Regions from separate parts of the Streptomyces liangshanensis genome, predicted to be linked through region 3. Evidence: riboswitches for the same ligand, from Rfam matches in the RefSeq annotation. Region 3 holds a riboswitch; each other region holds the start of a gene.
What was found. A riboswitch is a leader RNA that binds a small molecule or an ion and turns the genes downstream of it on or off. The one in region 3 is predicted to bind cobalamin.

Region 1: it holds a riboswitch for cobalamin, as region 3 does, so the genes downstream of both, HA039_RS26695 (cobalamin biosynthesis protein) here and metE (5-methyltetrahydropteroyltriglutamate--homocysteine S-methyltransferase) in region 3, are expected to answer to the same signal.
Region 2: it holds a riboswitch for cobalamin, as region 3 does, so the genes downstream of both, HA039_RS10875 (ribonucleoside-diphosphate reductase subunit alpha) here and metE (5-methyltetrahydropteroyltriglutamate--homocysteine S-methyltransferase) in region 3, are expected to answer to the same signal.

Annotation. Positions count from the first base shown of each region.
Region 1 covers NZ_CP050177.1:6,139,249-6,149,780, forward strand. Annotated here, with positions in the region: gene HA039_RS34200 (cobalamin biosynthesis protein) at 1-460, opposite strand, end outside; gene HA039_RS26670 (ZIP family metal transporter) at 515-1,285, shown strand; gene HA039_RS26675 (cobyrinic acid a,c-diamide synthase CobB) at 1,351-2,709, opposite strand; gene cobO (cob(I)yrinic acid a,c-diamide adenosyltransferase) at 2,703-3,302, opposite strand; gene HA039_RS26685 (putative cobaltochelatase) at 3,302-5,359, opposite strand; gene HA039_RS26690 (cobyric acid synthase) at 5,442-6,989, opposite strand; partial or broken gene HA039_RS26695 (cobalamin biosynthesis protein) at 7,355-8,407, opposite strand; cobalamin riboswitch at 8,446-8,600, opposite strand; gene HA039_RS26700 (hypothetical protein) at 8,725-8,961, opposite strand; gene HA039_RS26705 (inorganic phosphate transporter) at 8,974-10,245, opposite strand; gene HA039_RS26710 (class II aldolase/adducin family protein) at 10,415-10,532, shown strand, end outside.
Region 2 covers NZ_CP050177.1:2,559,075-2,569,606, reverse strand. Annotated here, with positions in the region: gene HA039_RS10875 (ribonucleoside-diphosphate reductase subunit alpha) at 1-1,136, opposite strand, end outside; cobalamin riboswitch at 1,279-1,415, opposite strand; gene mctP (monocarboxylate uptake permease MctP) at 1,558-3,201, opposite strand; gene HA039_RS10865 (DUF3311 domain-containing protein) at 3,198-3,491, opposite strand; gene HA039_RS10860 (GntR family transcriptional regulator) at 3,590-4,354, opposite strand; gene HA039_RS10855 (extracellular solute-binding protein) at 4,636-5,919, shown strand; gene HA039_RS10850 (carbohydrate ABC transporter permease) at 6,052-7,074, shown strand; gene HA039_RS10845 (carbohydrate ABC transporter permease) at 7,143-7,961, shown strand; gene HA039_RS10840 (glycoside hydrolase family 3 protein) at 7,970-9,541, shown strand; gene nagB (glucosamine-6-phosphate deaminase) at 9,672-10,454, opposite strand.
Region 3 covers NZ_CP050177.1:302,294-312,825, reverse strand. Annotated here, with positions in the region: gene HA039_RS01365 (cytochrome P450) at 1-848, opposite strand, end outside; gene HA039_RS01360 (DUF1349 domain-containing protein) at 957-1,553, opposite strand; gene HA039_RS01355 (MerR family transcriptional regulator) at 1,726-2,139, shown strand; gene HA039_RS01350 (aldo/keto reductase) at 2,136-3,089, shown strand; gene HA039_RS01345 (GNAT family N-acetyltransferase) at 3,124-3,783, opposite strand; gene HA039_RS01340 (nuclear transport factor 2 family protein) at 3,887-4,264, opposite strand; gene HA039_RS01335 (LysR family transcriptional regulator) at 4,415-5,287, opposite strand; gene HA039_RS01330 (CbtA family protein) at 5,391-6,170, opposite strand; gene HA039_RS01325 (CbtB domain-containing protein) at 6,192-6,410, opposite strand; gene metE (5-methyltetrahydropteroyltriglutamate--homocysteine S-methyltransferase) at 6,670-8,994, opposite strand; cobalamin riboswitch at 9,159-9,376, opposite strand; gene HA039_RS01315 (ScbR family autoregulator-binding transcription factor) at 9,493-10,134, opposite strand.

The DNA of each region.
Region 1 (10,532 bases), 5.8 Mb from region 3:
AGGACGCGCCCCGCGGAGTACCGCGTGGCCGCTGTTGTCTACCGTCTGCACCTGCGTCGTGTCCAGGCCATCCCGTTACACCCGGCCCGTCGGCACGGGCCACCGCGCACGTCGCGGAGGCGGGCCGGCCCGCGGGCCGGGAGGCGCGTTTCGGTACGAGCAGCTCACCGCCGCGGGCCAGCGCCGCGGCCTCCGCGACGGACGGGGTGCCGAGGGCGGCGAGCGCCGCGGCGGACGGGTTCGGTACGGCGACGTCCGCGAGGAAGGCCGCCGCGTACCCCCGTACCGGCACTCCGAGGCGCGCCGCCGCGGCCGTGATCCCGGTCTCACCGGCGCGGGTGTCGACGGTGGCCAGTTCCACGACGTCGCCCGCCGCGAGCCCGGCGTCCCGCAGGGTTTCCGCGATCAGGCGCAGGATTTCGCCAGCCGCGACGCCCGGCCGGGCCCCGACGCCGACCACCAGCGGAGACCCCGGATGTGCGCCGGAGGGCCCTGATCGGCTAAGCAGGGGCCCATGGCGGTCTTCGTCGCGCTCGGCGCGTTCCTCATGACCCTCTTCGGAGGCTGGACGGCGCAACGCGTCACCGACCGCCGGCACCTGGTGCTGGGCCTGGCGGGCGGGCTGATGCTGGGGGTGGTCGGGCTCGACCTGCTGCCGGAGGCGATGCACGCGGCGGGCCAAGAGGTCTTCGGCGTCCCGCAGGCGCTGCTGCTGTTCGTGGGCGGTTTCCTCGTCGCCCATCTGGTGGAACGACTGCTGGCCGTCCGCCAGGCGTCCCACGGCGCGGACCCGAAGGAGAGCGAGGCGCTCGACGGCCACGACGGCCATGCCCACGCCCACGAGCGCGTGCCGCAGGTCGGGCTGACGGCCGCCGCGGCGATGGTCGGTCACAGCCTGATGGACGGCATCGCGCTGGGCGCGGCCTTCCAGATCGGCGGGGGCATGGGCGCGGCGGTCGCGCTCGCCGTCGTCGCCCACGACTTCGCCGACGGCTTCAACACGTACACGCTGACCAGTCTGTACGGGAACGACCGCCGCAAGGCGGTCATGATGCTCGTCGCGGACGCCGTCGCGCCGGTGGTCGGCGCCGCGTCCACGCTGCTGTTCACGCTCCCCGAGGAACTGCTCGGCAGCTACCTCGGGTTCTTCGGCGGCGCCCTGCTCTACCTGGCCGCCGCCGAGATCCTGCCCGAGGCGCACCACGAGCATCCGGCGCGCTCCACGGTGCTGTGCACGGTGGTGGGGGTCGCGTTCATCTGGCTGGTGGTGGGCATCGCGGGCTGAGCGGTACGTCACGCCGCCCGCCCCGCCGCCGGCCCCGCCCGCCACCCCGCGCACCCCGCCGTACGTCATCCCGCGCACCGCTCCACGAACCGCCGCGCCATCAGCGGTGTCGCCGCCCAGTGCGTGTGCAGGTAGCTGGCGTGCACTCCTTGTTGTACGAAGCCCTCCAGCCGCCGTTCCGGGTGGACCACGCCCCAGGCGGGCGCCGCGCCCGCGCCCGGCTCCAGGACCGTGCGGTGGAACTCGTGCCCCCGTACCCGCGTCCCCGCGACGGCCAGCGCGCTGTCGCCGACCGCCACCGCCTCCCGGTAGCCGAGCGTCAGCCGTCCCGACATCCGCCCGTCGGCGTCCAGCACCCCGCACATCGGCTTCCCGTCCAGCGACCGCGCGAGGTACAGCAGGCCCGCGCACTCCGCCGCCACCGGCGCCCCGGACAGGGCCAGCTCCGAAACGGCCTTGCGCAGCGGCTCGTTGGCCGACAGCTCCGGCGCGTACACCTCGGGGAAGCCACCACCGATCACCAACCCGCTCGTCCCGTCGGGCAGTTGTTCGTCCCGCAGCGGATCGAAGGGGACGACGTCCGCGCCGGCCGCCGCGAGCAGCTCGGTGTGTTCGGCGTACGAGAACGTGAACGCGGACCCGGCGGCCACCGCCACCACCGGCCGGGAGCCGACCGGTTCGGCCTCCGGGGACCACGGGGTCACGTCCAGCGCGGGCGCGCTGCGCGCCAGGCCCAGCAGCGCCTCCAGGTCGCACCCCGCCCGCACCCGCCCGGCCAGCTCGCGCATCGATTCCACCGCGTCCGCGCGGCGTTCGGCGACGGGCACCAGGCCGAGGTGGCGGGAGGGCGTGCTGACCTGCTCGGTCCGCCGGAGCACCCCCATCACCGGCACGCCCGACCCGTCCAGCGCCTCGCGCAGCAGCAGTTCGTGCCGGTCCGAGGCGACCTTGTTGAGGATCACCCCGCCGATCCGCACCTCCGGGTCCCACGACGCGAAGCCGTGCACCAGCGCCGCCACCGAGCGGGACTGCGACGAGGCGTCCACCACCAGCACCACCGGGGCGCGCAGCAGCTTCGACACCTGGGCGGTGGAGGCGAGTTCGCCCTGCCCGGACGCGCCGTCGTAGAGGCCCATCACCCCTTCGACGATCGCCAGGTCGCACCCCGCCGCGCCGTGCGCGAACAGCGGCCCGATCAGGCCCGTACCGCTCATGTACGCGTCGAGGTTGCGCCCCGGCCGCCCGGAGCCGCCCGCCGAGACGGCGAGCGTGTGATAGCCGGGGTCGATGTAGTCGGGCCCCACCTTGTGCGGGGACACGGCGAGCCCGCGCTCGGAGAAGGCCGCCATCAGCCCGGTCGCGACCGTCGTCTTCCCGCTGCCCGACGACGGCGCGGCGATCACCAGGCGGGGGACACTCACCACTCGATGCCCCTCTGGCCCTTCTGTCCCGCGTCCATCGGGTGCTTGACCTTGGTCATCTCGGTGACGAGATCCGCGAACTCCACCAGTTTCTCGGGGGCGTTGCGGCCGGTGATGACCACGTGCTGGGTGCCGGGACGGTCGCGCAGCACCTCGATGACCTCGTCCGTGTCCACCCACCCCCAGTGCAGCGGGTACATGAACTCGTCGAGCACGTACAGCTTGTGGGTCTCGTTCGCCAGGTCGCGCTTGACCTGTTCCCACCCCTCGCGCGCCGCCTCCTCGTTGGAGAGCTGGCTGTCGCGCTGCACCCACGACCAGCCCTCGCCCATCTTGTGCCAGGCGACGGAACCGCCCTCGCCGCTCGCCCCCAGCACCTTGAGCGCCTGCTCCTCCCCGACCTTCCACTTCGCCGACTTCACGAACTGGAACACCCCGATCGGCCACCCCTGCGTCCACGCGCGCAGCGCCAGGCCGAACGCCGCCGTCGACTTGCCCTTGCCCACGCCGGTGTGGACGAGGACGAGCGGGCGGTTGCGGCGCTGGCGGGTGGTGAGTCCGTCGTCCGGTACGGTCTCCGGCTGTCCCTGCGGCATTACGCGGCCCTCCGTCGGTTGCCCTGCACGCCCTGCGTGCCGTGTGCGCCCTGTGCGCCCTGCACGTCCCTGACCAGCCCCGCGATGCTGTCGGCGCGCAGCTCGTCCAGGGTGATGCACGTGCCTTCCAGGTCGCCGGCGAGTGTCCCGGCGAGCCCGAGTCGTACGATGCCCGACTCGCAGTCCACGACCACCGAGGCCGTCCCCTCCGACGCGTGCAGCCGCGCGGCGCGCGCCGCGAGCGCGACCGGATCGGCGCCGCCCGTCGCCCGGCCGTCGGTCACCACGACGAGCAGCGGCCGGCGCGCGGGATCCCGCAGCCGCTCGACCCGCAGCACGTCGTGGGCCTTCAACAGCCCGGCGGCCAGGGGAGTCCGGCCCCCGGTCGGCAGCGACTCCAGGCGGGCCGCGGCCGCGTCCACGGACGACGTGGGAGGCAGCGCCACCTCGGCGTCCTTGCCCCGGAAGGTCACCAGCCCGACCTTGTCCCGGCGTTGGTAGGCGTCCAGCAGCAGCGAGAGCACCGCGCCCTTCACCGCGCTCATCCGCCGCTTGGCGGCCATGGACCCGGAGGCGTCGACCACGAACAGCACGAGGTTGCCCTCACGCCCCTCGCGGGTCGCCTGCCGCAGGTCGTCCTTGCGGATCACCAGGCCGGTCCCGCTGCGGCCCCGGGCCCGCTGGTGCGGGGCGGCGGCCTGCACGGTCGCGGCGAGGTGCAGCTTGGTCAGCGCGCCCCGGGGCCGCCGGGACCCGGTGGTCCTGCCGTGTTCGGTCCGCGCGCGCGAGCGCCGCCCGGCGGCGCCCTCGCCGAGGCCGGGGACGCTGAGCGTCTTCGTACGGTACGGCTCACCGGCCTGTACGGCGGCCTGCTCACCGCCGCCCGGGCCCCCGGTCCCGGGGCGGGGCGACTCCCCGGGCGCGTCGCCCTCCCCGGACCCGGAGTCCTCCGGCGCGTCGGAACCGCTGTCGGGGGCCGGACCGCCGCCGCCGTCCCCGGGGCCGCCGCCGTCCCCCGGCCCGTCGGGCTCGGGATCGTCGTCCTCGCCCTTGAACTCCTCCAGCGTGTCGTCGAGTTTGTCCTCGTCCAGCCCCGGCGCGTCGAACGGGTTGCGCCGCCGCCGGTGCGGCAACGCGAGCAGCGCCGCCTGCCGGACGTCCTCCGCGAGCACGTCCGTACGCCCGGCCCACGCGGCCAGCGCCGTCGCGGTCCGCGCCATCACGATGTCGGCGCGCATCCCGTCCACCTCGAACGCGGCGCACGTCGCGGCTATCTGCAGCAGCGCCGCGTCGCCGAGCCGTACCTCGGGCAGCAGGGCCCGCGCGGTCACGATCCGCTCGCGCAGCGCGGTCTCCTCCCCGGCCCAGCGCGCCGCGAACCCGGCCGGGTCGTCGTCGTACGCGAGCCGCCGCCGTACGACCTCGACCCGCGACTCGGGCTCCCGGGACGCGGCGACCTCCACGGTCAGCCCGAACCGGTCGAGCAACTGCGGCCGCAGCTCCCCCTCTTCGGGGTTCATCGTCCCGACGAGCAGGAAGCGCGCAGCGTGCCGTACCGAGACCCCCTCGCGCTCGACGTACGAGGCGCCCATCGCGGCGGCGTCCAGCAGCAGGTCGACCAGGTGGTCGTGGAGGAGGTTGACCTCGTCCACGTACAGCACCCCGCGGTGCGCGTCGGCGAGGAGCCCCGGCTCGAAGGCCTTCACGCCCTCCGACAGGGCCCGTTCGATGTCGAGCGCCCCGACGAGCCGGTCCTCCGAGGCCCCGACGGGCAGCTCGACCATCCGCGCGGGCCGGGGGGTGCCCGGACCGCTCTCGTGCGGGCCGTCCGGGCACCGCGGGTCGGGCGAGGCGGGATCGCAGCTGAACCGGCAGCCCGCCACCACGTCGACCTCGGGCATCAGCGCGGACAGCGCCCGCACGGCGGTGCTCTTCGCGGTGCCCTTCTCCCCACGGACCAGCACTCCACCGACCGCGGGACTGACGGCGTTGAGGAGCAGCGCGAGCCGCAGATCGTCCATTCCCACCACGGCGGTGAACGGAAAGGGGGTACTCATAGGGCTCCTTCGCGTGCGATCGGTATGGGCCGGGCTGCCGGCCGGGTCAGGACGAGGGACGCCGGACCCGGGCCGGACGGCGTCATGGCGCACCGGGCGGGACGAACGGCAGCCCCCCGGGGGCGCCCTCCTCGATCAGCCGCCACAGCGCGTCCGTGTCCGCGTGTTCCTCCACCAGGTCTCCCAGCAGGTCGAGCTGCTCCTCCCGCAGCGCCCCGAAGCTCGTGTCCGGCGCCGGTACGAACCGGCGCCCCGCCTCGCGCGCGACCTCCGTGAGGAAGCGCCGCCGGAACGCGTCGTTCTCCAGCACCCCGTGCCAGTGCGTCCCCCGCACCGACCCCACCCGGCACCCGTCCAGCGCCGTGCCGCCCGCGTCGGAGACGAAGGCGGAGCCGCCGTCGACCTCCGCGACGCCGTGGTGGATCTCGTACCCCTCCACGGACTCGCCGAGGGCCACGCCCACCGGCCGCCCCAGCGTCTTCGCGCGCGCGAACCGCACCCGTACCGGCAGCAGTCCGAGCCCGGCCACGACCCCCGCCCGCGACTCCACCTCGTCGTCGATCAGCTCGCCCAGCACCTGGTAGCCGCCGCAGACGCCCAGCACGGGACGGCCCTCCGCCGCCCGGCGGGCCAGCGCGTCCGCGAGGCCGCGCTCCCGCAGCCAGGCCAGGGCGCCCACCGTGCCGCGCGTGCCGGGCACGACCACCAGGTCCGCGTCCGCCACCTCCTCGGCCCGGTCCACGAACCGCACGACCACGCCCGGTTCGGCCGCCAGCGCGTCCACGTCGGTGAAGTTGGACATCAGCGGTACGGCGCACACGGCGACCCGCAGGACGTCCTCGCCGTACGGGGCGGACGCCGCGGACTCCCGTACCGCGCCGCGCAGCGACACCCGCAGCCCGTCCTCCTCGTCGATGCCGAGCCCCGGCCGCCACGGCAGGACACCGAGGGTCGCGCGTCCGGTGAGGCCGCGCAGCATCTCCAACCCCGGTTCCAGCAGCGACACGTCGCCCCGGAACTTGTTGACCACGTACCCCGCGACCAGCGCCTGGTCCTCGGGGCTCAGCAGCGCGGTCGTCCCGAAGAACGAGGCGAACACCCCGCCCCGGTCGATGTCCCCGACCACGACCACCGGCAGGCGCGCGGCGCGGGCGATGCCCATGTTCACGATGTCGGTGCGGCGCAGGTTGATCTCGGCGGGGCTGCCGGCGCCCTCGCAGATCACGGCGTCGTACGTACGGCGCAGCTCGGCCAGGCACTCCAGCACGGTCCCGAGCAGCGCCTCCTGCCGGCCGCCGTGGTAGCCCCTGGCGCTCATCTCGCCCACCGGGCGCCCCATCAGGACCACTTGGCTGGTCCGGTCCCCGCCCGGTTTCAGCAGGACGGGGTTCATCAGCGCGGTCGGCTCGACGCGGGACGCCTGCGCCTGCATCGCCTGGGCGCGGCCGATCTCCGCGCCCTCGCGCGTGACGAACGAGTTGAGGGACATGTTCTGGCCCTTGAAGGGCGCGACCTTGACGCCCTGGCGCACGAGCCACCGGCAGATGCCGGCCGTGACGACGCTCTTGCCCGCGTCGGAGGTGGTCCCGGCGACAAGCAGCCCACCCCCGAGCCCACCCCGCCCCCTCACAACTGCCTCCCGCCACCGACACGGAGCCCCACGCCGACCCACGCCCAGCAGCCCGCCGCCACCCCGATCCCGCCACCCACCGCCACCCCGAGCCCCCACCGGGCCACGGCCCCCGACCCCGAGCCCGGGCGCGACCCCACGCCTGATCCCGGGCGCGACCCCAAGCCAGCTACCAAACCCGCCACCAAGCCCAACCGCGAGCCTGATCCCGACCCCGCAGCCGACCCCGAGCCCGCCGCCGATCCGAAGCCCGCCGCCCCCGCTCCCGAGCCAGAACCCGCTCCCGCTCCCGAACCCGCTCCCGCTCCCGAACCCGCTCCCGCTCCCGAACCCGCCCCCGCTGCCGCGTCCACCCCCGCCGCGTGGGCGAATCGCGCCGCCACGCACACCGCCAGCGCGCAGGCGCTCACGCGGCGGGACAGCCGGACGGCGCGCTCGATGTCCGCGATCTCCACGGGCCGGCCGCCGCCGTTCAGCACCGGGCGGTGCTCGACCCGGCCGCCGTACGCGAGCGTCCCGCCCAGCCGTACCCCCAGCGCCCCCGCGAACGAGGCCTCCACCGGGCCCGCGTTGGGGCTCGGGTGCCGGTGCGCGTCCTGGCGCCACGCCCGCCACGCCCCGCGCGGATCGCCGCCCGCGACGACGGCCAGCGCGGCGGTCAGCCGGGCGCCGGGCCGGCCGGCCACGTCGTCCAGGCGGGCCGACGCCCAGCCGAACCGGCGGTACCTGGCGGACTTGTGCCCCACCATCGCGTCCAGCGTGTTCACGGCCCGGAACCCGGCCAGCCCGGGGACCCCCGCGAGGGCGCCCCACACGAGCGCGCCGACCACCGCGTCGGAGGTGTTCTCGGCGACGGACTCCACCACGGCCCGCGCGATCTGCTGGGCGTCGAGGGACTGCGGGTCGCGGCCGCACAGGTGCGGCAGCCGCTCCCGGGCCAGTTCGACGTCCCCGGCGGCGAGCGCCCGGCCGATGGCCCGCGCCTCGCGCGCCAGTGACGTACCGCCGACGACGGACCAGGTGGCGGCGGCGGTCAACGCGACGGAGGCGGCATCACGACGCGTGAACCCGGCACGCGCGGACCCCAGAGCCCTTGGTCCCGGTACGCCAGGTCCCCGTACTCCGCGCGCCACCACCGCGCCCAGCCCGACGGCGCCGCCCGCGCAGACCAGCGTGTGCAACGCGCCCCAGCCCCGGTGGTCCCGCCACAGCACCCGCTCCACGGCCCCCGCGGCGCGCCCGAACGCCGCGACCGGATGGCCCCGGCGGGGATCGCCCAGCAGCAGATCGGCGAGCAACCCGCCCAGGGCCCCGTACGCGTGGATCCGCGCGGCGTCCCGGCCGGGAGCGGCGGAGGGGAGGGGGTGTCCGGAAAGGGCTCGGCCGACGGGAACGGCGGCGTACGCGCGGCCAGGCATGGCGACGTGTCCTCACTCAGGGTCCGCGCCCCGGCTCGACGGATGACGCGGCGGCGAGAGTTCCTGGCTCCCGGGACGGATCCCCGGAGGGACACCGTGCCCGGTGACAGTGGCGGGACCGCGCCGGATTCGCACCGGCTTCCTCTGCTGCCGCCGTAATTGGCCCCGGCAGTCCACCACGCTGCGAGAACACCCGTCAACCCGCCCTTGACCTGCGGCGGGGCAGTGTGCGAAGCCCCACATGACGGACCCGGGGGCCGGCCCGTCCCGGTGTCAGGACGAGGCCGGCCCCCGGGGCGCGGGTACGGTACGGGCGGTCAGGCCACGATCAGGTAGATGCCGTACGCGACGGCCGCCGCGCACAGTCCGAAGCAGGCGTAGGCGCCGGTGCGCGCCAGGGCCACGGATCCGCCGGAGGAGCCGGCCGGACCGGAGGCCGCCGACTCCTGTTTGGCCAGGGCCACGATGCCGAGGGTGAAGAGGCCCACCAGGCCGATGGTGGACACGAGGCTGACGCCGAACACGGAGCCGAGAGCTGCCCAGTCGATTTTCATGTGATCGCTTCCTTACACCGTGGCGGTGCGCGCGGACTCGCCGGCGACGGCGGGCGGGGTGGGCAGGGCGGCGGGGCCCGGAATGGTGGCCGCCAGGCTGGGGGACCCGGTGTCGACGCCTACGGTGCCGACGGCCACGGCGTCCACCGACCCGGCGTCCACGGGCACGTTGACCGGCACCACATCAGCCCCCGTCACGTTCGTGTGGTCCACCGGGCGGCGCCGCGACGCGAGCCAGATGGCGGCGGAGGCGGCGACGAGCAGGATCGCCACGACGGTGACGCCCCAGGTGCCGTGACCGGTCAGGTACTCCGCGCCGGCGGCGACCAGGCCCGCCGCGGGCAGCGTCAGCCCCCAGGCGACGAACATCCGGGTCGCGGTCGACCAGCGCACGACCCCGCCCTTGCGCCCCAGTCCCGCGCCCATCACGGCGCCGGAGCACGACTGCGTGGTGGAGAGCGAGAAGCCGAGGTGGGAGGAGGCCAGGATGACCGTCGCCGCGCTGGTCTGGGCCGCGAAGCCCTGCTGCGGGCGCAGGTCGGTGAGGCCGGTGCCCATGGTCTTGATGATGCGCCAGCCACCGAGGTACGTGCCGAGCGCGATCGCCGTGCCCGCGGAGACGATGACCCACAGCGGCGGGTTGGAGCCGGGGGAGAGGACCCCGCCGGTGACGAGCGCCAGCGTGATGACGCCCATCGTCTTCTGCGCGTCGTTGGTGCCGTGGGCGAGGGAGACGAGCCCGGCGGAGGCGATCTGCCCGGCCCGGAAGCCCTTGGCGGTGGCCTTCTCGTCCGTACGGGCGCTGATGCGGTACGTCAGCCGCGTGGCGAGCATGGCCGCGAGCCCGGCGACGACTGGCGCGGCGAGCGCCGGGATGAGGACTTTGGTGATGACCACGCCGCCGTTGACACCGGAGGCGCCGACGGACATCAGGGTGGCGCCGATGAGGCCGCCGAACAGGGCGTGGGAGGAACTCGACGGGAGTCCCAGGAGCCACGTGAAGAGATTCCAGATGATCGCGCCGACCAGCGCCGCGAAGATCACTTCGGTACGGATGCCCGACTCGTTGATGAGTCCGCCGGAGATCGTCTTGGCGACCTCCACGGACAGGAACGCGCCGACGAGATTCAGGACGGCGGACATCGCCACCGCGGTCTTGGGCTTCAGGGCGCCGGTCGAGATGGTCGTCGCCATCGCGTTGGCGGTGTCGTGGAAACCGTTCGTGAAATCGAACACGAGAGCCGTCGCGATCACGATCGCGAGGAGCAGCGTGAAGTGTTCCATTTACCCAGGCAATCGTTCGACGTCGGTGGCCACGGTGAACGTAAGGATGCAGGGTGAACGGGAGGTTAACTGAGGAGGTACTCGGGGTGTCTCTCCTGAATGACTCCCCGGCCCCCCGGATCCGTTGTCCGACCTGCCCTTTTTCCACCCCGCCTGACAGGATCGTCATATGACGGATCATCTGACCGGACGGGCCGCGGAGCGCCCCGCCGAAGGGCACGACGACGCGCGGGACCGGGCCTGGGCGGAGCTGGTCGCGACCGCCCGCAGGACCACCGCCGAAGGGC
Region 2 (10,532 bases), 2.3 Mb from region 3:
CGGTACGCGGCGTCGAACTCGTCGCCCCACAGGTCCACGAACTCCGGGACGTCGGCGGGGGAGAACAGCGACCACTCGCCGTCCGCGTCGACGCGGCGCATGAACTCGTCCGGGATCCAGTGGGCGAGGTTCAGGTTGTGCGTACGGCGCGCTTCCTCACCGGTGTTGTCCCGCAGCTCCAGGAACTCCTCCAGGTCCGCGTGCCAGGTCTCCAGGTAGACGCAGGCCGCGCCCTTGCGCCGGCCGCCCTGGTTGACCGCCGCGACCGAGGAGTCGAGGGTCCGCAGGAACGGGACGATGCCGTTCGAGTGCCCGTTGGTGCCGCGGATCAGCGAACCGCGCGAGCGGATGCGGGAGTACGAGAGGCCGATGCCGCCCGCGTGCTTCGACAGGCGCGCCACCTGGTGGTAGCGGTCGTAGATCGAGTCCAGCTCGTCCAGCGGGGAGTCGAGCAGGTAGCAGGAGGACATCTGCGGGTGGCGCGTACCGGAGTTGAAGAGCGTCGGCGAGGACGGGAGGTAGTCCAGGCGGCTCATCAGGCGGTAGAGGGAGGCGACCTCGTCCAGCGCGCGGACGCTGTTGTCCTCGGCCAGACCGGCGCCGACGCGCAGCATGAAGTGCTGGGGGGTCTCGACGACCTTGCGGGTGATCGGGTGGCGGAGCAGGTACCGGCTGAAGAGGGTACGGAGCCCGAAGTAGCCGAAGCGGTCGTCGGCGTCCTGGTCGATCAGCGCGTCCAGGAAGTCGGCGTGCAGCGCGACGAACTCGGCCGTGCGGTCGGCGATGAGGCCCTCGCGGTGCCCCACGGCGACGGACGCGGAGAACGCCACGGCGCCCTGGCTCGCGGCCTCTTCGGCGATGGTACGGGTGAGCAGCCGGGCGGCCAGCCGGGAGTAGGCCGGGTCCTCGGAGATGAGCCCCGCGGCCGCCTCGGTGGCGAGCTCGCGCAGCTCGGCCTCGTCCGACCGGGCGTTGCGGCCACGCAGCGCGGCGCCGGCGACGCGTCCGGGGTCGGTGTCGGGCAGATCGGCGGTCAGGTCGGTGAGGAGCCGCAGCAACGCGGTCCCGGGTCCGTCGGTCTCCTGCGCGGAGACCTCGGAGATGCCTGAAGCCGGATCGGCTGGCGCGATGGTCACGTGGTGCTCTCCCTCGCTCGGCTCTGGGCCGTCGGCGGGGAAGCGGGGGCGCGGGGGCCGTACGACCCGTCTGCGGGCAGCACGAACCACGGCGTCTCCGGCCCAGCCTCGAGGCCCGGACGTCCTGGCATCCGGTTCGGTCGAGCCGGATGCGTTGCCGGCAGGTATTCGGACTCACGGGTATGACAAAGCACACCACAGCAGACCGTTGCGGGACAGTTCCGGATTCACACCGGATTCCCCTGCGTCGACAACGAGGTCGAGCATACATCTGGGGGGCGCACGATGAGGCACCCCCTAGATGTAGTGTCGCGCCCCGTTTCGCCCCCGTGTGTCGGAAGCGGGAAGGCGGGCCGCCCGGAGTCCGGGCGGCCCGCCTTCCGCCGTACGTCGGCGCCCCTCGGCGCCCGTCAGCGCACCCTCAGCGCACCGGGTCCGGGTCCGACGGGGTGGTCGGGGCCAGGGGGAGGTCCTTCTTGACGCCCGGGTCGCCGATGTCCGCCGTGTAGTCCGACGGGGTCGTCTCGTCGATGCCCTCCGGGGCCTTGAGCGCCTTCATGACGAACGTCAGGACCACGCTCACCACGAGGTTCAGCACGAAGGCCGTCAGGCCGATGTAGCCGATCTCGCCGATCCCGGGGATCTCCTTCGACGAACCGCCGAAGTGCGCCTGCGTCGGGCTCGCGACGCCGTACGCGGCGATCGTGCCGTACAGCATGCCCACCGCCCAGCCGGTGAGCAGCGCCCACCGGTGGAACCAGCGGGTGAAGAGCCCGCCGACCAGCGCCGGCATCGTCTGGAGGATCCAGATCCCGCCCAGCAGCTGGAAGTTGATCGCGACGGTCTTGTCCATGGTCAGGACGAAGGCCAGCGCCCCCACCTTCACCAGCAGCGACACCAGCTTGGAGACCTTCGTCTCCTGCGCCGGGGTCGCGTCCGGCCTGATGAAGTCCTTGTAGATGTTGCGGGTGAACAGGTTCGCCGCCGCGATCGACATGATCGCGGCCGGCACCAGCGCGCCGATGCCGATCGCCGCGAAGGCCACGCCCGCGAACCAGTCGGGGAACATGTTCTCGAAGAGCTGGGGGATCGCCAGCTGCCCGTTGTCGACCTTCACCCCGGCGGCGATCGCCATGAAGCCGAGCAGCGCCAGCAAGCCCAGCATCAGCGAATACAGCGGCAGGATCGTGGTGTTGCGCCGGATCACCTCGCGGCTGCGGCTGGAGAGCGTCGCCGTGACCGAGTGCGGATACATGAAGAGCGCGAGCGCCGAGCCGAGCGCGAGGGTCGCGTACCCCCACTGCTGGGCCTCGCCCGGCGCGAGCGCGCCGCGTGGCGCCCCGGTCGCCGGGTTCTTCTGCGCGAACGCGTCGCCCGCCTTCGCGAAGATGTCGTCGAAGCCGCCGAGTTTGATCGGGATGTAGATGATGGCCACGATGATCACCAGATAGATCAGGGTGTCCTTCACGAACGCGATCAGCGCGGGTGCCCGCAGCCCCGACGAGTACGTGTACGCGGCGAGCACCGCGAACGCGATCAGCAGCGGCAGGTCCTTCACGAACCAGTTGGTGTCCTTGCCGCCGCCGACGCCCATCACGTCCAACACGGCCTGGATGCCGACCAGTTGCAGCGCGATGTACGGCATGGTCGCGAGGATCCCGGTGACGGCGACCGCCAGCGAGAGCCCCTTGGAGCCGAACCGGCCCCGGACGAAGTCCGAGGTGGTCACGTACCCGTGCTTGTGCGACACCGACCACAGCCGCGGCAGGAAGGTGAAGATGAGCGGGTAGACGAGGATCGTGTACGGCACGGCGAAGAAGCCCGCCGCGCCCGCCGCGTAGATCGCCGCGGGCACGGCCACGAAGGTGTACGCCGTGTAGAGGTCACCGCCGAGCAGGAACCAGGTGACCCACGTGCCGAACGACCGCCCGCCCAGGCCCCATTCGTCGAGGCTCTGCTCGTTCTCGGCCCGGCGCCAGCGCGCCGCGAGGAACCCCATGACCGTGACGGCCAGGAAGAAGAAGATGAAGACGCCGAGGGCGACGCCGTTCACACCGTCGTTCATCGCGAGCCACCGCCCTTCCCGGATCCCGTACGGGCGCGCTGGTCACGCTGCCACAACTGGTGGGCGACCATGGTCAGTACGGCCGACACGACGACCCACAGCATCTGGTACCAGTAGAAGAACGGGATGCCGATGAACGCCGGGTCGGTCTTCGCGTACGAACCCACCCACAGCAGCGCCACGAAGGGCGCGACCAGACAGAGCGCGATGACCACGCGGACCGGGGTGACCACGGGGGGAGGGGGGCTCCCCCCGGGTCCTGACGGTGCTTCTGGAGGTGCTTCTGACATGCGCGCTCGTCCCCTCACTGCTCGCCGTTCCACTGATCGCCTTTGCAACGCGCAGGAAATCTAGGGGACGGCCAGGGCCGAGGGAACCCCCCGGCCGGTCAGTCGGTCGGCCGGCGCAGCCTCGCCACGAACTTGTAACGATCGCCCCGGTAGACCGACCGCACCCATTCGACCGGTTCGCCGTGGCCGTCGATCGAGTGGCGGGACAGCATCAGCATCGGCAGACCGACGTCGGTGCCCAGCAGCCCGGCCTCCCGCGGCGTGGCGAGCGAGGTCTCGATCGTCTCCTCGGCCTCCGCGAGGCGCACGTCGTACACCTCGGCCAACGCCGTGTAGAGCGACGTGTACTTGACGAGCGAGCGGCGCAGCGCGGGGAAGCGCTTCGCCGACAGGTGGGTGGTCTCGATGGCCATGGGCTCCCCGCTGGCGAGCCGCAGCCGTTCGATCCGCAGGACCCGCCCGCCCGCGGTGATGTCGAGCAGCCCGGCGAGCGTGTCGTCCGCGGTGACGTACCCGATGTCCAGCAACTGGGACGTGGGTTCCAGCCCTTGGGCCCTCATGTCCTCGGTGTACGAGGTGAGCTGGAGGGCCTGGGAGACCTTGGGCTTGGCGACGAACGTGCCCTTGCCCTGGATGCGTTCGAGTCGTCCTTCGACGACCAGTTCCTGGAGCGCCTGCCGAACCGTCGTTCTCGACGTGTCGAACTCGGCGGCGAGAGTACGCTCGGGGGGAACAGGTGTGCCGGGGGCCAGTGTCCCCGTCATGTCGAGCAAGTGCCGCTTGAGACGGTAGTACTTGGGCACGCGCGCCGTGCGTACGGGAGTCGTGGCCTCGGACTCCGTACCGCCGCCGTCCGTGGCCATGGCCTGCCTTCCCGACTGTGCTGCTGCCGTCACCGGCTCCTCCGTCTGTCGCGGCTCACATGGTGGCACGGACCGCTCACGGGTCGTCGCCCCTCCTCAGGTGTCGGTCCGATAACGGACGCGACTGTCCTTCTTATACACCCTTGACACCCCCAAAGGTCTAGGCCAAGCTCCCGGTACTGGTCTAAACCATTCAAGGCCAAGCCCCCGACCCCACAGTCACTACTAGTCGTATGGCTTCGCGGTGGGCAGCAGTTGCAGGCATCCCTGAGGAGGGTGGCGTGAAGCGCAAGCTCGTCGCGGCGATAGGTGTCGCGGGCATGATGGTCAGCATCGCCGCATGTGGTTCGGACGACAAAGGTAGCGACACAAAGGCCGGCGGCACCAAGAACCTGACCGTCTGGGTCATGGACGGCTCCGCTCCCCCAGCCTGGATCAAGGGCGTCAACCAGGAGTTCGAGAAGGCCCACAAGGGCGTCAAGGTCAAGGTCGAGATCCAGCAGTGGAACGGCATCCAGGAGAAGGTCACCACCGCCCTCTCCGAGGACACCCCGCCGGACGTCCTCGAACTCGGCAACACCCAGACCGCGGGCTACGCGGTCACCGGCGGTCTCGCGGACCTCACCGGTGACAAGGCGGCGCTCGGCTACGACGGCTGGAACAAGGGCATGCTGGCCTCCACCGAGCTGGACGGAAAGCTGTACTCCGCCCCTTGGTACGCCGCCAGCCGCGTCGTCGTCTACGACAAGGCCGTCTTCAAGAAGGCCGGGGTGACCCCGCCCACCACGCGTGACGAGTGGATCGCCGGCCTGAAGAAGATCCAGGCGTCGGACAAGAAGGTCCAGCCGATCTACCTGCCCGGCCAGAGCTGGTACGTGTACTCCGGCTTCGTCTGGGACGAGGGCAGCGACCTCGCGGTCAAGGACGGCGACAAGTGGAAGGGCAACCTGGCCTCCCCCGAGGCCACGGCCGCCATCAACTTCTACAAGGAACTCCAGTCCTTCTCCACCGCCCCGAAGGACAAGGACGAGGCCACGCCTCAGCAGTCCACCGACGTCGTGCCCAAGGGTGGCGTCGCGTCCTGGATCGGTCTCGGCTGGGAGGCCGGCGGCGCGATCGACGCGATGAAGAAGGCCGGCAAGACCGCCGACTTCGGCTACTTCCCGATCCCGGGCAAGACCGCTGACAAGCCGGGCTCCGTGTTCTTCGGCGGCTCCAACCTCGCGGTGGCCGAGCGCTCCCCGAACAAGGACCTCGCCAAGGAGTGGCTGGCCCTCGCCGCAGGCAAGGCCCAGATGGCCGAGTACGCGAAGGTCACCGGCGGCGCCCTGCTGCCGAACAACGACGCGTCGCAGTTCGCGCCGCCCGCGGGCTCGTTCGCCGAGGCCATGGCCAAGTCGGCGCCCGTCGGCAAGATCACCCCGGTCACCCCGGGCTGGGCGAACGTCGAGACCGCGCCCAACCCGATCAAGGACTACATGACCAAGGTCCTGAACGGCGAAGACCCGAAGAAGGCCGGCGAAGCGGCCGACAAGGTCATCGACGAGCGCCTCAACCAGCAGTAGTCGTCACGACCCGGTGGTGCGGGCGGTGTTCTGCACCGGCCGCGCCACCGGGTTTTCGTTCGTGCAAGCGGCCCGTCGTCCGCGGGTCGCGCCCCGGCGGGCGCGGGAGCCCCAGAACCGCGAGGAAAGACCATGACCGTGCACTCCCAGGGAGCGGTGTCCACCGCCCCCGAGGACGCGCCCGGAAGGGCGGCAGGGGAGTCGACGACTCCGCCTCCCCCCACCGGATCCCAGGAAATCCACACCCCTCCACGCGGTAGACGCTCCCGGCTCGGCGGGCTGGTGCCGTACCTGCTGATCGCCCCCGCGGTGATCTCGATGGCGGTGCTGCTCCTCTATCCGCTCGTCAAGAACGTGATCCTCTCCTTCCAGCAGGTCAACCGGAAGGAACTGATCACCCGGGTACCCGAATGGGTCGGCTTCGACAACTACACGGAGCTGCTCAAGGACCCGGACTTCTGGACCGTCGTCCTCCGGAGCCTCGTCTTCACGGTCGCCAACGTCCTCCTGATCATGGTCATCGGATCGCTGATCGGCGTGCTGCTCAACCGCCTCGGCACCAAGATGCGCCTGGTCCTCTCGCTCGCCCTCATGCTCGCCTGGGCCATGCCCATCGTCGCCTCCGTGACCGTCTTCCGGTGGCTGTTCGACGAGCAGTTCGGTGTCGCGAACTGGGTCCTGCGGAGCCTCGGATTCTCCGGCTACGAACAGCACAACTGGTTCGAGACCGGCTTCTCCACCCTCGTCATCGTCACGCTGCTGATCGTGTGGGGCTCGATCCCCTTCGTCGCGCTGAACATGTACGCGGGTCTCACCACCATCGGCAGCGAGCTCTACGAGGCCGCGAAGATGGACGGCGCCAACGGCTGGCGCACCTTCTGGTCCGTGGTCTTCCCGAACCTCAAGCCCTTCTTCATGATCACCACGTTCCTGGAGATCATCTGGGTGTTCAAGGCCTTCGCCCAGGTGTACGCGATGAACATGGGCGGCCCGGACCACGCGTCCGAGACCCTCCCCGTGTACGCGTACATCACCGGCCAGGGCCTGTTCCGGTACGGTCTCGCCGCCGCGATCTCCGTACTGACCATCGTGATGCTGATCGCCATCATGTCCTTCTACTTCCGCCTGATCCTGAAGCAGGAGGAGGAGCAGTGAGCACCACCCTCACGAAGGCGCCCGCCGACGCGGCCCCCGAGGCCCCCGCGGTCCGCAACAAGAAGCCCCTGCGGGCCGGCGCGATCGCCAAGAACGGCGGCGCGCTCCTCATCGCCCTGGTCCTGATCTTCCCGGTCTACTGGATGTTCGCGTCCTCGCTGAAGCCGCAGAGCGAGATCCTGACCAAGGACCCGGTCTTCCTCTTCACCCCGACCTTCGACAACTACACGAAGGCGACCGGCGTCGACCTGTTCTGGACGTACGTCACGAACAGCCTGATCGTCACGATCGGCGCGGTGCTGATCTCCCTCGTCGTCGCCCTGGCGGCCGCCTTCGCCATCGCCCGGATGAAATTCCGCGGGCGCAAGGGCCTGGTGCTCGGCATCATGATGGCCCAGATGGCACCGTGGGAAGTCATGGTCATCGTGGTCTACATGATCGCCCGTGACGGCGACTACCTCAACAGCCTCGGCACCCTGACGGCGATCTACTTCGTCATGGTCCTGCCCTTCACCATCTGGACCCTGCGCGGCTTCATCGCCGCCGTCCCGGTGGAGCTGGAGGAGGCCGCCCTGATCGACGGCTGCAACCGCGGCCAGGCGTTCATGAAGGTCATCTTCCCGCTGCTGGCCCCCGGCCTGATGTCGACCTCGCTCTTCGGCTTCATCACCGCCTGGAACGAGTTCGCGATGGTCCTGATCCTGAACAAGGAGAAGGAGTCGCAGACCCTGCCGCTCTGGCTGACCCAGTTCCAGACCGCCTTCGGCAGCGACTGGGGCGCGACCATGGCCGCGTCCACGCTCTTCGCCCTCCCCGTGCTCCTCGTCTTCGCCTTCCTCCAGCGCCGCGCCGTCGGCGGTCTGACGGCCGGCGCGGTGAAGGGATAACACCACCCATGACCACACTCCTGAGCGGTACGGACACCCTCACCCGCGACGCGCTCGCCGTCCTCCAGCCCGGCTTCGCCGGGGACACCCCGCCGGACTGGGTCCTGCGCCGGATCGGCGAAGGGCTGTCCTCGGTCGCCCTGTTCGGCCGCAACATCCGCACCCCCGAGCAGATCTCCGCGCTCACCACCCGCCTGCGGGCCGAGCGCGACGACCTCCTCGTCGCCATCGACGAGGAGGGCGGTGACGTCACCCGCCTGGAGGTCAGGCACGGCTCGTCGTTCCCCGGCAACTACGCGCTCGGCACGGTCGACGACCTCGACCTCACCCGGGCCGTCGCCAGGGAACTGGGCCGCCGCCTCGCCGCCTGCGGCGTGAACTTCAACTGGGCGCCCTCGGCCGACGTCAACTCGAACCGGAACAATCCGGTCATCGGGGTACGGTCCTTCGGCGCCGATCCCGACCTGGTGGCCCGGCACACCGCCGCCTACGTGGACGGTCTCCAGAGCGCCGGCGTCGCCGCCTGCGCCAAGCACTTCCCCGGCCACGGCGACACCGCGGTGGACTCGCACCACGCGATGCCCCGCATCGACGTGGACTTGGACACACTGCACGCACGTGACCTGCTGCCTTTCCGCGCGGCCGTCGCGGCGGGTTCCAAAGCGGTCATGAGCGCGCATATCCTGCTTCCCGCGCTCGACCCCAACCGCCCGGCGACGCTGAGCCCGCAGATCCTGCTCGGCCTGCTCCGTGAGGAGCTGGGCTTCGAGGGACTCATCGTCACCGACGGCATGGACATGGAAGCCATCGTCGCCACGTACGGGATCGAGCGCGGCTCCGCCCTCGCGATCGCGGCGGGCGCCGACGCGATCTGCGTCGGCGGCGGCCCGTCGGACGAGGGAACCGTACTGCGGCTGCGCGACGCGCTGGTCGCGGCGGTACGGGACGGCGAACTGCCCGAGGAGCGACTGGCCGACGCGGCCGCGCGCGTGCGCGCCCTCGCCGACTGGACGCTCCGGGCGCGGGGGGCTGCGGAGCCGGGCGCGGAGCCACAGGAGGGGACCGCGCCCGGCACCACAAGCGTGACCCTGAGCGCCCCCGGAGCCACCGGCGACGCCCCGGTCGGCCTGGTCGCCGCGCGGCGCGCGCTGCGGGTCACCGGCCCCGGCAAGCCCCTCGACGAGGCGCCGTACGTCGCCGCCTTCACCCCCGTCGCGAACATCGCCGTCGGGAACCAGACCCCGTGGGGCGTCGCCCCGGAGCTGGAGCGCCTGCTGCCCGGCACCGAGACGGGCGCGTACAACAGCGCCGGGATCGACGGTACGGACACCGCGGCGCTCACCGGCAAGGTGCTCGCCGCCGCCGGTGACCGGGTGATCGTCGCCGTCGTACGGGACCTGCACCGGCACGCGTGGATGGCGGACGCCCTGGACGCGATCCTCGCCGAACGGCCCAGCACGGTCGTCGTCGAGATGGGCGTGAACGAGGCGGAGCCCAGGGGAGCGCTGCACATCGCGACGCACGGCGCGGCGCGGGTGTGCGGCACGGCGGCGGCCGAGGTCATCGCGGGCCGCGCCTGAGGAGCTGAGTCCCGGCCGGTGCCGTTGTCCTGGCCGGGACGGAAATGACGAGTGCCGGACCACCCCTCGCGGGCGGTCCGGCACTCGTCTTCGTACCCGCTGCGGCGCCCTCGCGCCGGGGGCCGGGGGCCTACAGACCCTGCCAGTCCGGCTTGGCGGCGTAGGTGTCGCGGAAGTAGTCCGCGAGCTTGAGCTTGGACGCGGCCGCCTCGTCCACGACCACGGTGGCGTGCGGGTGCAGTTGCAGCGCCGAGGCCGGTACGAGGGCGGCGACCGGCCCCTCGACCGTCTGGGCCACGGCCTCCGCCTTGCCCTCGCCGGTGGCGAGCAGGATCAGGTGGCGCGCTTCGAGGATCGTCCCGATGCCCTGGGTGATCACGTGGTGCGGGACGTCGTCGATGCTGTCGAAGAAGCGCGCGTTGTCCTCGCGGGTCTGCCGGGTCAGCGTCTTGATGCGGGTGCGCGAGGCGAGCGAGGAGCACGGCTCGTTGAAGCCTATGTGCCCGTCCGTGCCGATGCCGAGCAGCTGGAGGTCCACCCCGCCGGCCTCGGCGAGCGCGCGGTCGTACGCCTCACAGGCCGCCGCGACGTCCTCGGCCGTGCCGTCCGGGCCGAGGAAGGACTCCTCGGAGAGGCCCAGCGGGGCCACGACCTCGCGCAGGACCACCGAGCGGTACGACTCGGGGTGGCCCTGCGGCAGCCCCACGTACTCGTCGAGCTGCGCGATCCTGGCGCCCGAGGCGTCCACCGCGCCGGACTTCACCAGGCCCGTCAGCGCCTGGTAGATGGGCAGCGGGGTCGATCCCGTGGCCACACCGAGGAGGGCGTCGCGCTTGCGGCGCAGCAGCGCGGCGATGGTCTCCGCGATGAGTTCGCCGCCTGCCGTGGCGTCCTGGACGATGACAACTTCCACGCTGGGCCTGCCGATCTGAGGATGGGACTTTTTGTGGTATAGACCAATCTAGCAGAGGGGTCGCGCGGCTCAAGGGGG
Region 3 (10,532 bases):
GTCGTCTCGTGGCCGCCGATGTAGAGCGTCACCGCCTCGTCGCGGATCTCCTTGTCGCCGAGCGGCTCGCCCTCCTCGTCCCGGGCCGCGAGCAGCCGGCTGAGCAGGTCGTCCCTGGCCTCCCCGTCCCCGGCGCGCCTGCGGTGGTCGGTGACCCGCGCGACCTCGCGGTCGATGACCGCCACGGCCTTCTTGAGCCGGTGGCGGCCCGGCGTGGGCACCCACGGCGGCAGGAAGAGGGTCAGCCCCCGGAACTCACTCCCGATCTCCCGCTGCGCGACGTCCATCGCCGGACCGATCGCGCTCTCGCGCCCCGCCGTGTCGGCGCCGAACAGGGTCTGTACCGCGATGCGCTGGGTGAGGCCGAGCATCTCCCGCCGGACGTCGACGCGCCGGCCCGGCCGCCAGCCGGCCGCCAGCGCGGCCGCGCAGTCCGTCATCGTGCCCGCGTGGGCCCTGACCCGGCGGGGACGTACCGCGGGCTGCACCAGCGCGCGCTTGCGGCGCCAGGCGGGCCCCTCCGAGGTGACCACCCCGTCGCCGAGCACCAGCTTGAACGCCCAGCCGAGTTCGGGGTGGCGGTAGCGCGTCTCGACGCCCGTGAGCAACTCCCCGATGTGCTCGGGCCGGGAGAGGAACAGGGCACGCTGCGGGCCGAGTTTCCACTCGACGAGGTCGCCGAGCCCCCGTAACCGGGTGAAGAAGCCCAGCGGGTCGCGGGCGAACGCGGGCAGGTTCCCGAGGAGGGGCACCTGGCGCGGTCCGGGTACGGGCGGCGGGGCGGATGTTGCCAGTGGGGCGGATGCCGGCAGTGGGGCGGGTCCGGCGGGTTCGGTCGGCTGCGTCATGGCGGGTCCTCGCGGTCGGACGACGGGGGACACCCACCAGCAAAGCGCCCGGCCGCGGCAGGCACCAGAGGGCCTCCCGCGGCCGGAGCCACCTCACCTCACGTCACCTCAGGTGAGCGCGTCGAGACGCAGCGCGGTGAACCGCGCCGTGAAGCCCTTCCCGTCGGGCGACGCGCACATCGGCCCGGCCTGCGCGGGCACCTCCGGCGGGAAGTACGCGAGGCGCAGCATCGTCTCCGGGGCGCCGCCGACGCCGTACAGGATCGTCACCGTGTCGCCCTCGCGCCGCAGTTCGACGGTCACCGGCCCCGGGGCGTCGGTGAGATACGCGAGCGGTACGACGTTCCAGTCGGACACCTCGCGCGTCACCACCGCGCTCAACTGCTGCCTGCCGTCGACGTACTCGATGCCGGTCTTGATCCAGTTCTTCTCGTCGATCCGGAGCAACAGCCCCGCCTGGTCGTACTGTTCGTGGTAATCACCACTGAACGTCGCCCGCAGCCGGAACCGCGCGGGCACCGGCCGCAGCAGCGCGTGCCCCGTGTCCCGGACGAAGTCGTAGTGCGTGGTCACCCAGAAGTCGGTGTCCGGATCGGTCGTGACGTCGAGCGCGTCGTCGTACGGGGCCCAGCGGGCGGGCGGGTTCAGCCACGTCCAGTCGTCGAAGCCCAGACATGCTTCCGTGCCGGTGGTGCTCTCGCCCATGGGGCCTCCTCGCGTCCGTGATCGGCACACACCCTGCCACGAAGTGGCCCGACACGCCGAGAGAACAGATCCTTTCCGCGGCTGACGGACCCGGCCGCGCCACCCCGCCCGTGCGGCGAGCCTCACACGGGGGATTTGCCCTGGAGCGCACTCCAGGGTGGACGCTGGACGCATGAACGCAGCGGTTCCCCGGCAGGCGCCGGAAGTGGAGATCCCCGACGACGGGCTGACGATCGGCGAGGCGGCGGCGGTGTCCGGCCTCACCATCGACACGCTCCGCTACTACGAACGCGAAGGCCTGACGGCGTCCCCCGCCGACCGCGCGCCCTCCGGGCAGCGCCGGTACCACGCTCGGGACCTGGGCTGGATCTCGGGCGTCGTCATGCTGCGCGGGACCGGCATGCCCATCCGCGCCATCCGGGCCTTCACCGAGATCTGCCGCACGGAAGGCACCGAAGCCGCCCGGCTGGCCGTCCTGGAGCAACACCGCGAGCGCGTCCTCGACCAGCTCGCGGAGACCCGCGGTCATCTGGCCGCCATCGAGCGCAAGATCGCCTACTACCGAAAGGGCACCACCTCCCGATGAAGACCGTGAACCTCGGATCCCAGGGCCTGACCGTCTCCGCCGAAGGGCTGGGCGCGATGGGCATGAGCGTCTGGTACGGCCCCCGCGACGAGCGGGAGGCCGTCGCCACGCTCAACCGGGCCGTCGACCTCGGTGTCACCCACATCGACACCGCGGAGGCGTACGGGCCGTTCGAGAACGAGAGACTGGTCGGGCGCGCCCTCGGCGCCCGCCGGGACGAGATCACCCTCGCGACGAAGTTCGCCACGGAGTTCGACGACGACGGCACGGCGCACGGGCCGAACGGCAGTCCCGGGTACGCCCACCGGGCGGTGGACCGTTCGCTGAAGCACCTCGGCACGGACGTCATCGACCTCTACTACCTGCACCGCGTGGACCCCGACGTGCCGGTCGAGGAGACCGTGGGCGCGATGGCCGAGATGGTCAGGGCCGGGAAGGTCCGTTACCTCGGCCTGTCGGAGGCGACCCCCGACCAGATCCGCCGGGCCCACGCGGTCCACCCCCTGACCGCGCTCCAGTCGGAGTACTCCCTGTTCAGCCGGGACGTCGAGCAGAACGACGTGCTGGACACCGTACGGGAGCTGGGCATCGGCTTCGTCGCGTTCTCCCCGCTCGGGCGGGGCTTCCTGGGCGGCGGGATCACCCGCCGCGAGGACCTGGCGCCGGACGACGCCCGGCGCGGCCTGGAGCGCTTCTCGGAGGAGAACATCGCCGAGAACGCCGCGCTGGCCGACCGGATCGCCGCCCTGGCCGAGGCCAAGGGCGTCACGGTGACGCAGTTGGCGCTGGCCTGGCTGATCGCCCGTAACGTCGTCCCGATCCCGGGCACCAAGCGGCGCGCGTACCTGGAGGAGAACGCCCGCGCGGCGGACATCGACCTGACGGCCGACGACCTGGCGTCGATCGAGGAGGTGGCGCCGCACGGCAGCGCGGCGGGTCACCGCCACTGAGCACGTGGGGACCGGCGGCACCGGTCGCGTGCCCCTAGTCCACCGCCGTCGAGCGCCCCAGGTACGTGATCGGGCCCGGGTCGGGCACCGCGATCGGCCGGAAGCCCAGCCGGTCGTAGAAGGCCCGGGCCGAGGTGTTCGCGGTGACCATCGCGAGATGGGCCGCCCCGACCCCCCGCTCCCGCAGGGCCCCGAGGAACCGGACCACGAGCGCCCGCCCGTGTCCCTTCCGCTGCTGGTCGGGCAGCAGGTCGATGTGGAGATGGGCGGGGTACGCGGCCAGCTCGGGCAGCACCATCCGTTCCGGATCGTGCATGAGCGCGATCATCTCCTCGCTCGGTGTCCGGGGCGGCCCGGCCGGCGCCGGATAGCGGCCGGTCAGCGTCGGCAGCCAGACGGAACGGAACGCCCGCGCGAAGGCGGGCGTGTCCGCCGTGCCGAGGATGTACCCGGCGGCCCGGCCGTGCCCGTCGTCGAGGACGAACGCCAGCTCGGGTTCCAGCGCCGCGTAGGGCGCGGCGAAGATGCTCGGCATCAGCTCCGGGTCCGGGTACAGGTGGCGTGAGTCCCGGCCCTCGTGCGCGGTCCGCACGCAGATGTCGTACACCGCCGGGAGATCCCCGGGGCAGTACGCGCGGACGTAGGGGGACGGGGCGGCGGAGGAGGGGGCCGGGGTGGCGGCGGGCACGTTCATACGGAGCATGCTGACGCCCTGGGAGCGCTCTCACAAGCCTCCGGGCCGGACTCCCCGCCACCCCCGCCGTACCCGCCCCCTAGCCCCCGGGGTCACGTGCCGGTCACGCCCCGGCCGGCACCCGGTCCAGGAAGCCGTACACCCGGTCGATCCGGCCGTCGTCGGCCAGCGTGAGGACGTCGGAGCCCGTGACCGGCACCGAACCGTCCGCGTCCGAGACCAGCTCCCAGCCGAAGCGCGCGACACCGTGGTGGCCGTCGACCGCGCCCGCCAACCGGAACGTGAACCCGGGGAACTGCTCCCGGGCCCCGGCGACGACGGCCGTGACCGCCTCCTGCCCGCTGACGTCCGCCAGCGGATCGGTGTACCCGCCGTCCTCGGTCCAGGCGGCGGCCACCGCCTTGGCCCGCGCCTCGGCGGACGGCGCGTTCCAGGCCTCGAAGTAACGGGTGACGGCGGTCTCGTACGGGTTCACGGACATGGCGGATCAGCCTCCGGCGAGGTGCGGTGGGTCGGGGACCCGGGCCCCGGGCGGAGTGCGCCGCCCGGGACCCGGTGCGTCCAAGCCTGCCTCGCCTCCCCGGCGGGGTCGATTACGCCGGAGGTAAAGGGCGTCCGGCGGTACGGGGGCTCAGGGACCGTCCGCGTAGATCCCGGCGGCCAGGTCCGCGAACTCCAGGGTCAGCGCCCCCGGGTGCCGGTCGCTCCAGGCCAGGCAGACCTGACCGGGCTCGATGTCCGCGACGGTGATCTGGCAGAGGTCGGGGCGGGTGTAGTACAGCGCGGTGGACCGGGGCAGCACGACCACTCCCTGGAGGGCGGCCACGTACTCGAGCTTCTCCTCGACGGTGCGGACGGCGGGGACCGGCCGGGGGTCCTCGTCGGGCACCCGGTGGGGCAGGTCCCGCCACTCGGGGACCGCGTCGGGGTCCTGGAGCAGCCGCTCACCCGCCAGGTCGGCGATGTCGACGGACTGCTTCCCCGCGAGCCGGTGTCCGCGCGGCAGGACCGCCACCCTGGGCTCGCTGAACAGCGGGCGCAGGCTCAGGTCGGAGCGGTCGGCGGGCATCCGTACGAAACTGACGTCGACCCGCCCGTCGCGTACCGCCTGCGTCTGGTCCTCCCAGGACGTCCGCAGGACGTCCACCGTCAGGCCCGGGTGGCGGGCGGTGAGGGCCTGGACGGCGGTGGTGACCGTGATGCCGGGCATGAATCCGACCGTCAGCCGGTCCGTGCCGCCCGCGGCCCGCCGCGCCCGGCGCAGCAGGCCCTCGGCGGCGGCCAGCAACGACACCGCGTCCCGGTGCACCTGCGTGCCGGCCGGGGTGAGGGCGGTCGAGCGCCGGTCCCGGGTGAGGAGCTGGACCCGCAGCTCCTCCTCCAGCGCGCGGATCTGGCGGGAGAGGACCGGCTGGGCGATGTGCAGCCGCTCGGCGGCGCGCCCGAAGTGCAGTTCCTCGGCGACCGCCACGAAGTAGCGGAGCTTCCTCAGATCGACGTCCACGGTTCTCCCAGGTCGAACGGGCCGGACGGGCCGAACAGGGCGAAACGCCCGATGCCCCCAGGGTATGACTCCCGGGGGCATCGGCGTGTCGGTGCGGCGCTGGTCAGCCCGCCGTGGCGGTGGCCTTCGGTTCCACCGCCGGCGTACCGGCGGGCACGGTGACCCGGTCGGTCCTCGGGACGAGGAGCCGCTCGGCGAGGTGGCCGAAGAGCAGGCCGAACGTGGTCCACAGGGTGACCTGGACGGCCAGCGAGGACAGCCGGAACTCCCAGACCAGGGTGGCCGGGAAGTCCTTGGGCACCTCGTTGATCGTCGGCAGGAAGCCGTAGGCCAGTCCGACGGCGGCGACGAAGGCCGCCCCCGCCGCCACGGTGGCGTTCCAGTTGCCCAGACGCGGGGCGAGACGGCGGCCGAGCAGGAGCGCGGCGGCCGCGAGCAGGACACTGAGCACGATCATCAGGAAGTACAGCGTCGTCCGCTTCCCGATGGTGTCGCCGTTGCCGACGGCGGGCGGGTTGGCCGGGTACTTGAGGAACGGCACGACGTACACCGTGAGCAGCGCGCCGACGGACAGCAGGAGGGCGGTCGCCCGCGGTCCGAACCGGCCGACGCGGCCCAGGGCGTAGCAGAACGCGAGGGCGGCGATGCCGCCGACCGCGATGCCGAAGATCAGCACACCGGTGGCGAGGCCCGCGGTGGACTGGAGGGAACGGCTGACGAGTTCCTCGCCGCCGTGCTCGTGGCTGTGGCTCTCCTCGAACGCGATGGCCGCGTCGACGGAGGGCTCACCGAGCAGGTAGGCGACGATCAGGGCGAGCACACCGGCGCCGAGCCCGGCGAGCATGCCGCGCACGAGCAGGGCGCGGACGGATATGGAGTTCATGGGCGGAGGTCTCCCGGCCGGTCAGTGGCAGGGGAAGCCGAGCAGGTGGCGTCCGTCGTGGACCCACTCGTGCACGCTCTCACCGGAGATGACCGACAGGGCGCCCTGTTCCGCGCCGACGAAGTAGAGCAGGACGAGCATCAGCACGCCGAAGAAGAGCGCCCAGGGGGCTATCTCCTTGAGCGAGAGGGGAGTGAGAGCCGGTGTTGCGGCTGTCGCGGGGGCGGCGGAGTGTGCCATGGCCGAACCTCCTGGGGAACACGCGTCCCGATCGTGGTGCCTGAGACGAAGGTGCCGGGTCTGACTTCCCGCAGAGGTACGGGTACACAGTGGCGCGACCGTGCCGGATTCTCACCGGACTTCCGTCACACCGTCGTCATGTCCACGCGACCGTACCGCCTGTCGACGGGGATCGCCACAGCGCCTGACGGCGGCCGGGGCGGAGCAGTTGACCGGATGTCGGGAAACATCCGCTCTGTCCGCCCCGGCCGCCGCCGGGTCAGGAGGCCGTGGCGGGCAGGGTGCCCCGTACCTCACGGGCGGCCTCGACCAGGTTCTCCAGCGAGGCGCGCACCTCCGTCCAGCCGCGGGTCTTCAGCCCGCAGTCCGGGTTGACCCACAGCCGTTCCGCGGGCACGGCCTCAAGTCCCTTGCGCAGCAGGGCCGCCGCCTCCTGGGCGGAGGGCACGCGGGGGGAGTGGATGTCGTAGACCCCGGGTCCCACCTCGCGCGGATAGCCGGCCGCCGCCAGTTCGTCGGCGACCTGCATGTGCGACCGCGCCGCCTCCAGGCTGATCACGTCGGCGTCCAGGTCCTCGATGGCCTGCACGATGTCGCCGAACTCCGCGTAGCACATGTGCGTGTGGATCTGGGTGGCCGGCCGGACCCCGCTGGTGGTGATACGGAACGACTCGGTCGCCCAGTCCAGGTAGGCCGCGCGGTCCTCGGCGCGCAGCGGCAGCGTCTCGCGCAGCGCCGGCTCGTCCACCTGGATGACCGGGGTGCCGGCCGCCTCCAAGTCGGCCACCTCGTCGCGCAGCGCGAGGGCGACCTGCCGCGCGGTGTCGCCGAGCGGCTGGTCGTCACGGACGAACGACCAGGCCAGCATGGTGACGGGACCGGTGAGCATGCCCTTGACCGGCCGGTCGGTGACCGACTGGGCGTACGTGGTCCAGCGGACCGTCATCGGCTCGGGACGCGAGATGTCCCCGGCCAGGATCGGCGGGCGGACGTAGCGGGTGCCGTACGACTGCACCCATCCCTGCCGGGTGGCGAGGTAGCCGGTGAGCTGTTCGGCGAAGTACTGCACCATGTCGTTGCGTTCGGGCTCGCCGTGCACCAGCACGTCGATGCCGGCCTTCTCCTGGAAGGCGAGGACCTCCCGGATCTCGGCCTCGATGCGCTCGTCGTACCCGGTGGTGCCGATGCGTCCGGCGCGCAGGTCGGCGCGCGCCGCGCGCAGCTCGTTCGTCTGCGGGAACGAACCGATGGTGGTGGTCGGCAGCAACGGCAGCCCGAGGTGGGCGCGTTGGGCCGCGGCCCGCTCCGGGTACGGGGCGGCGCGGCGCCCGTCCGCGTCCGTGACGGCCGTCGCGCGGGCGCGGACCGCCGGGTCGTTGGTGAGCGCGGATCCGGCGCGCGAGGCCAGGTCGGCGCGGTTCGCGGCGAGTTCGGCGGCGATCGTGTCCGTGCCCTGGGCAAGGCCCCGGGCCAGCGTGACGATCTCCTCCGTCTTCTGGCGCGCGAAGGCGAGCCAGCGCAGGATCCGCGGATCGATGTCCCGCTCCGCCGTGACGTCCAGCGGGACGTGCAGGAGGGAGCAGGAGGACGACACGTCGACCCGGTCGGCGAGCCCGAGGAGCGTGCCGAGCACCGACAGGGACTTCGCGAAGTCGTTGATCCAGATGTTGCGGCCGTTGACGACCCCCGCGACCAGGCGCTTGCCGGGCAGGCCCCCGACGGCCGCGAGGGCGTCGAGGTTGGCGGCCGCCGGGCCGGTGAAGTCGAGGGCGAGCCCCTCGACGGGCGCCTTGGCGAGGACCGGCAGGGCCTTGCCGAGCCGGTCGAAGTACGACGCGACCAGCAGCTTCGGCCGGTCGGTGAGCGCCCCGAGGTCCCGGTAGGCGCGGGCGGTGGCGTTCAGCTCGGCCGGGGTCCTGTCCTCGACGAGCGCGGGCTCGTCGAGCTGCACCCAGTCGGCGCCGGCCGCCCGCAGGTCGGCCAGCACCTCCGCGTACACCGGCAGCAGCCGGTCGAGCAGCGTCAGCGGCTCGAAGTCCGGGGCGACACCGGGCGCGGGCTTGGCCAGCAGCAGGTAGGTGACCGGACCCACGAGCACGGGGCGCGCCGTGAGGCCCAGCGCGACGGCTTCCCTCAGCTGGGCGACCTGCTCGGCGGAGTCGGCGGTGAACACGGTGTCGGGGCCCAGCTCGGGCACCAGGTAGTGGTAGTTCGTGTCGAACCACTTGGTCATCTCCAGCGGCGCGACCTGCTGCGTGCCGCGCGCCATCGCGAAGTACCCGTCGAGCGCGTCGGCCGTGACGGCCTCGCGGTGGCGGGCGGGGATCGCGCCGACCATCACGCTGGTGTCGAGGACGTGGTCGTAGAACGAGAAGTCGCCGGTCGGCACCTCGTGGATCCCGGCGTCGGCCAGCCGGCGCCAGTTCGCCCGGCGCAGTCCGGCCGCCGTCGCGCGCAACGCGCCGGCGTCGACGGTGCCTTTCCAGTAGCCCTCGACGGCCTTCTTGAGTTCGCGGTTCAGGCCCTGGCGGGGGTAGCCGTGCACGGTCGCCCGTGCTGCCGCGGCTGCGGACTTGTCTGTCACAGAACTCTCCTTCGCGAGCGGTTCTCTGCCGTCCCGGGGACGGTCGAGGGCGCGAGAGGAGCCACAGATCGGGCGGGTCACGTCCCATGGCTGTACGGGAACACGCGACCGCCTGATATGTACGCCGACCCGCCCACGAGGTCACCGGGATCTCCGCGCACGGTGTTCGTACGCGGGCAGTGGCAGGTCTTCGGACTCGCGGGCACGTCTCGTCGGACGAGACACCTACTGGCCGTCGCTTCCCGGACCCGGTCGGATCCAGTGCTCATGACGGCGGTCGTTCCCACTCACCGCTGCGGGGCAGTCCCGGATTCGCACCGGGTTCCCTCTTACGACGCCGCTGCCTGGCTGACAGGGCGAACCAACTGCACTCGCCACCCTAAGCCCTTAACTGAAGCGCCGGGAGCCCCTCTCCTATTCCGGGAGGGGTGCCGCGCGCCCGCCGGAGCGCCCCTGGCGGTGACGGTGCGTACCCGCCCGGGAGCGGTACGGGACGGGTCAGACCGCGACCATCGCCGCGGTCACCCGCGCCCCGCGGTCGGGCGCGGTGTCGATGCTCGGCATCAGGCCGGGCACCGCGAGACTCGGCAGGATGTGCCCCCACAGGATCGATATGCGCCGCCCGAGGTCCTCGCGGTCCGTCAGCGCGCGGGACATCAGCTGGATCCCGGCGAACGCGCCCACCAGCAGCTCCACCGTCTCCTGCGGGCGCACGCTGGGGAGCAACTCACCCTGCGCGCGTGCCTCTTCCATCAACGACACCAGGTGGACGGGCCACTGGCGGAAGGGGCCGCTGTGGTCGACACCGGGAGGGGCGCTCTGGTCGACGGTGAGCCGGACACTGCCCCGGAGCAGCGCGTTGTCCAGGAGCCGGTGGGCCACCGCGAAGGTCATGTCGATGACCTCCTGGAGCTTGCAGGCCTGCGGGGGTACGGTGCCGAGCTGCACCTGCTCGTCCAGGACCGCCTGGGCCAGGGCTTCCTTCGACTGGAAGTGGAAGTACAGGGCGCCCTTGGTGACCTGAGCGCGCTCCAGCACCATGGTGAGGGTCGTGGAGGAGTAGCCGTACTCGTCGAAGACCGCGCCGGCCGCCTCCAGAATCGCCATGCGCGTCCGGATGGCGCGCTCCTGTGTTGCCATGAAAGACCCTTCCGCGCAGCCCCGTTGACCAGCACAAAACAAACCGCCCAGCCCGTACTATAGGGCTCAACGACTCGCCGAATGTCTCCCCCGCGCCAAATCGTCGGGACGGGGAGAGGTCTCCGCGATCCCTGGACCCCATGGTGTCACCGGAGCGCGATGGCCGGTTTTCGGCATCCGGCCCGCCCGGCGCGTGACGACCAGGGCCGAGGCCGGGGCGCCGCGCCCACGAACGGACGATGCGCCGATTTCGCGCTTACGTTCCGTAGTCATAGGTAAGATCCCTGACGGTCCTTCGGATCCCGCCCCCTCGCTTCCCTGACGCTGCTCCCGGCAGCCGATTCCCGGCTGTTTCCCGGGTTGCGGGGTGGTGGACCACCACAGAGTGTGGGCCGCAG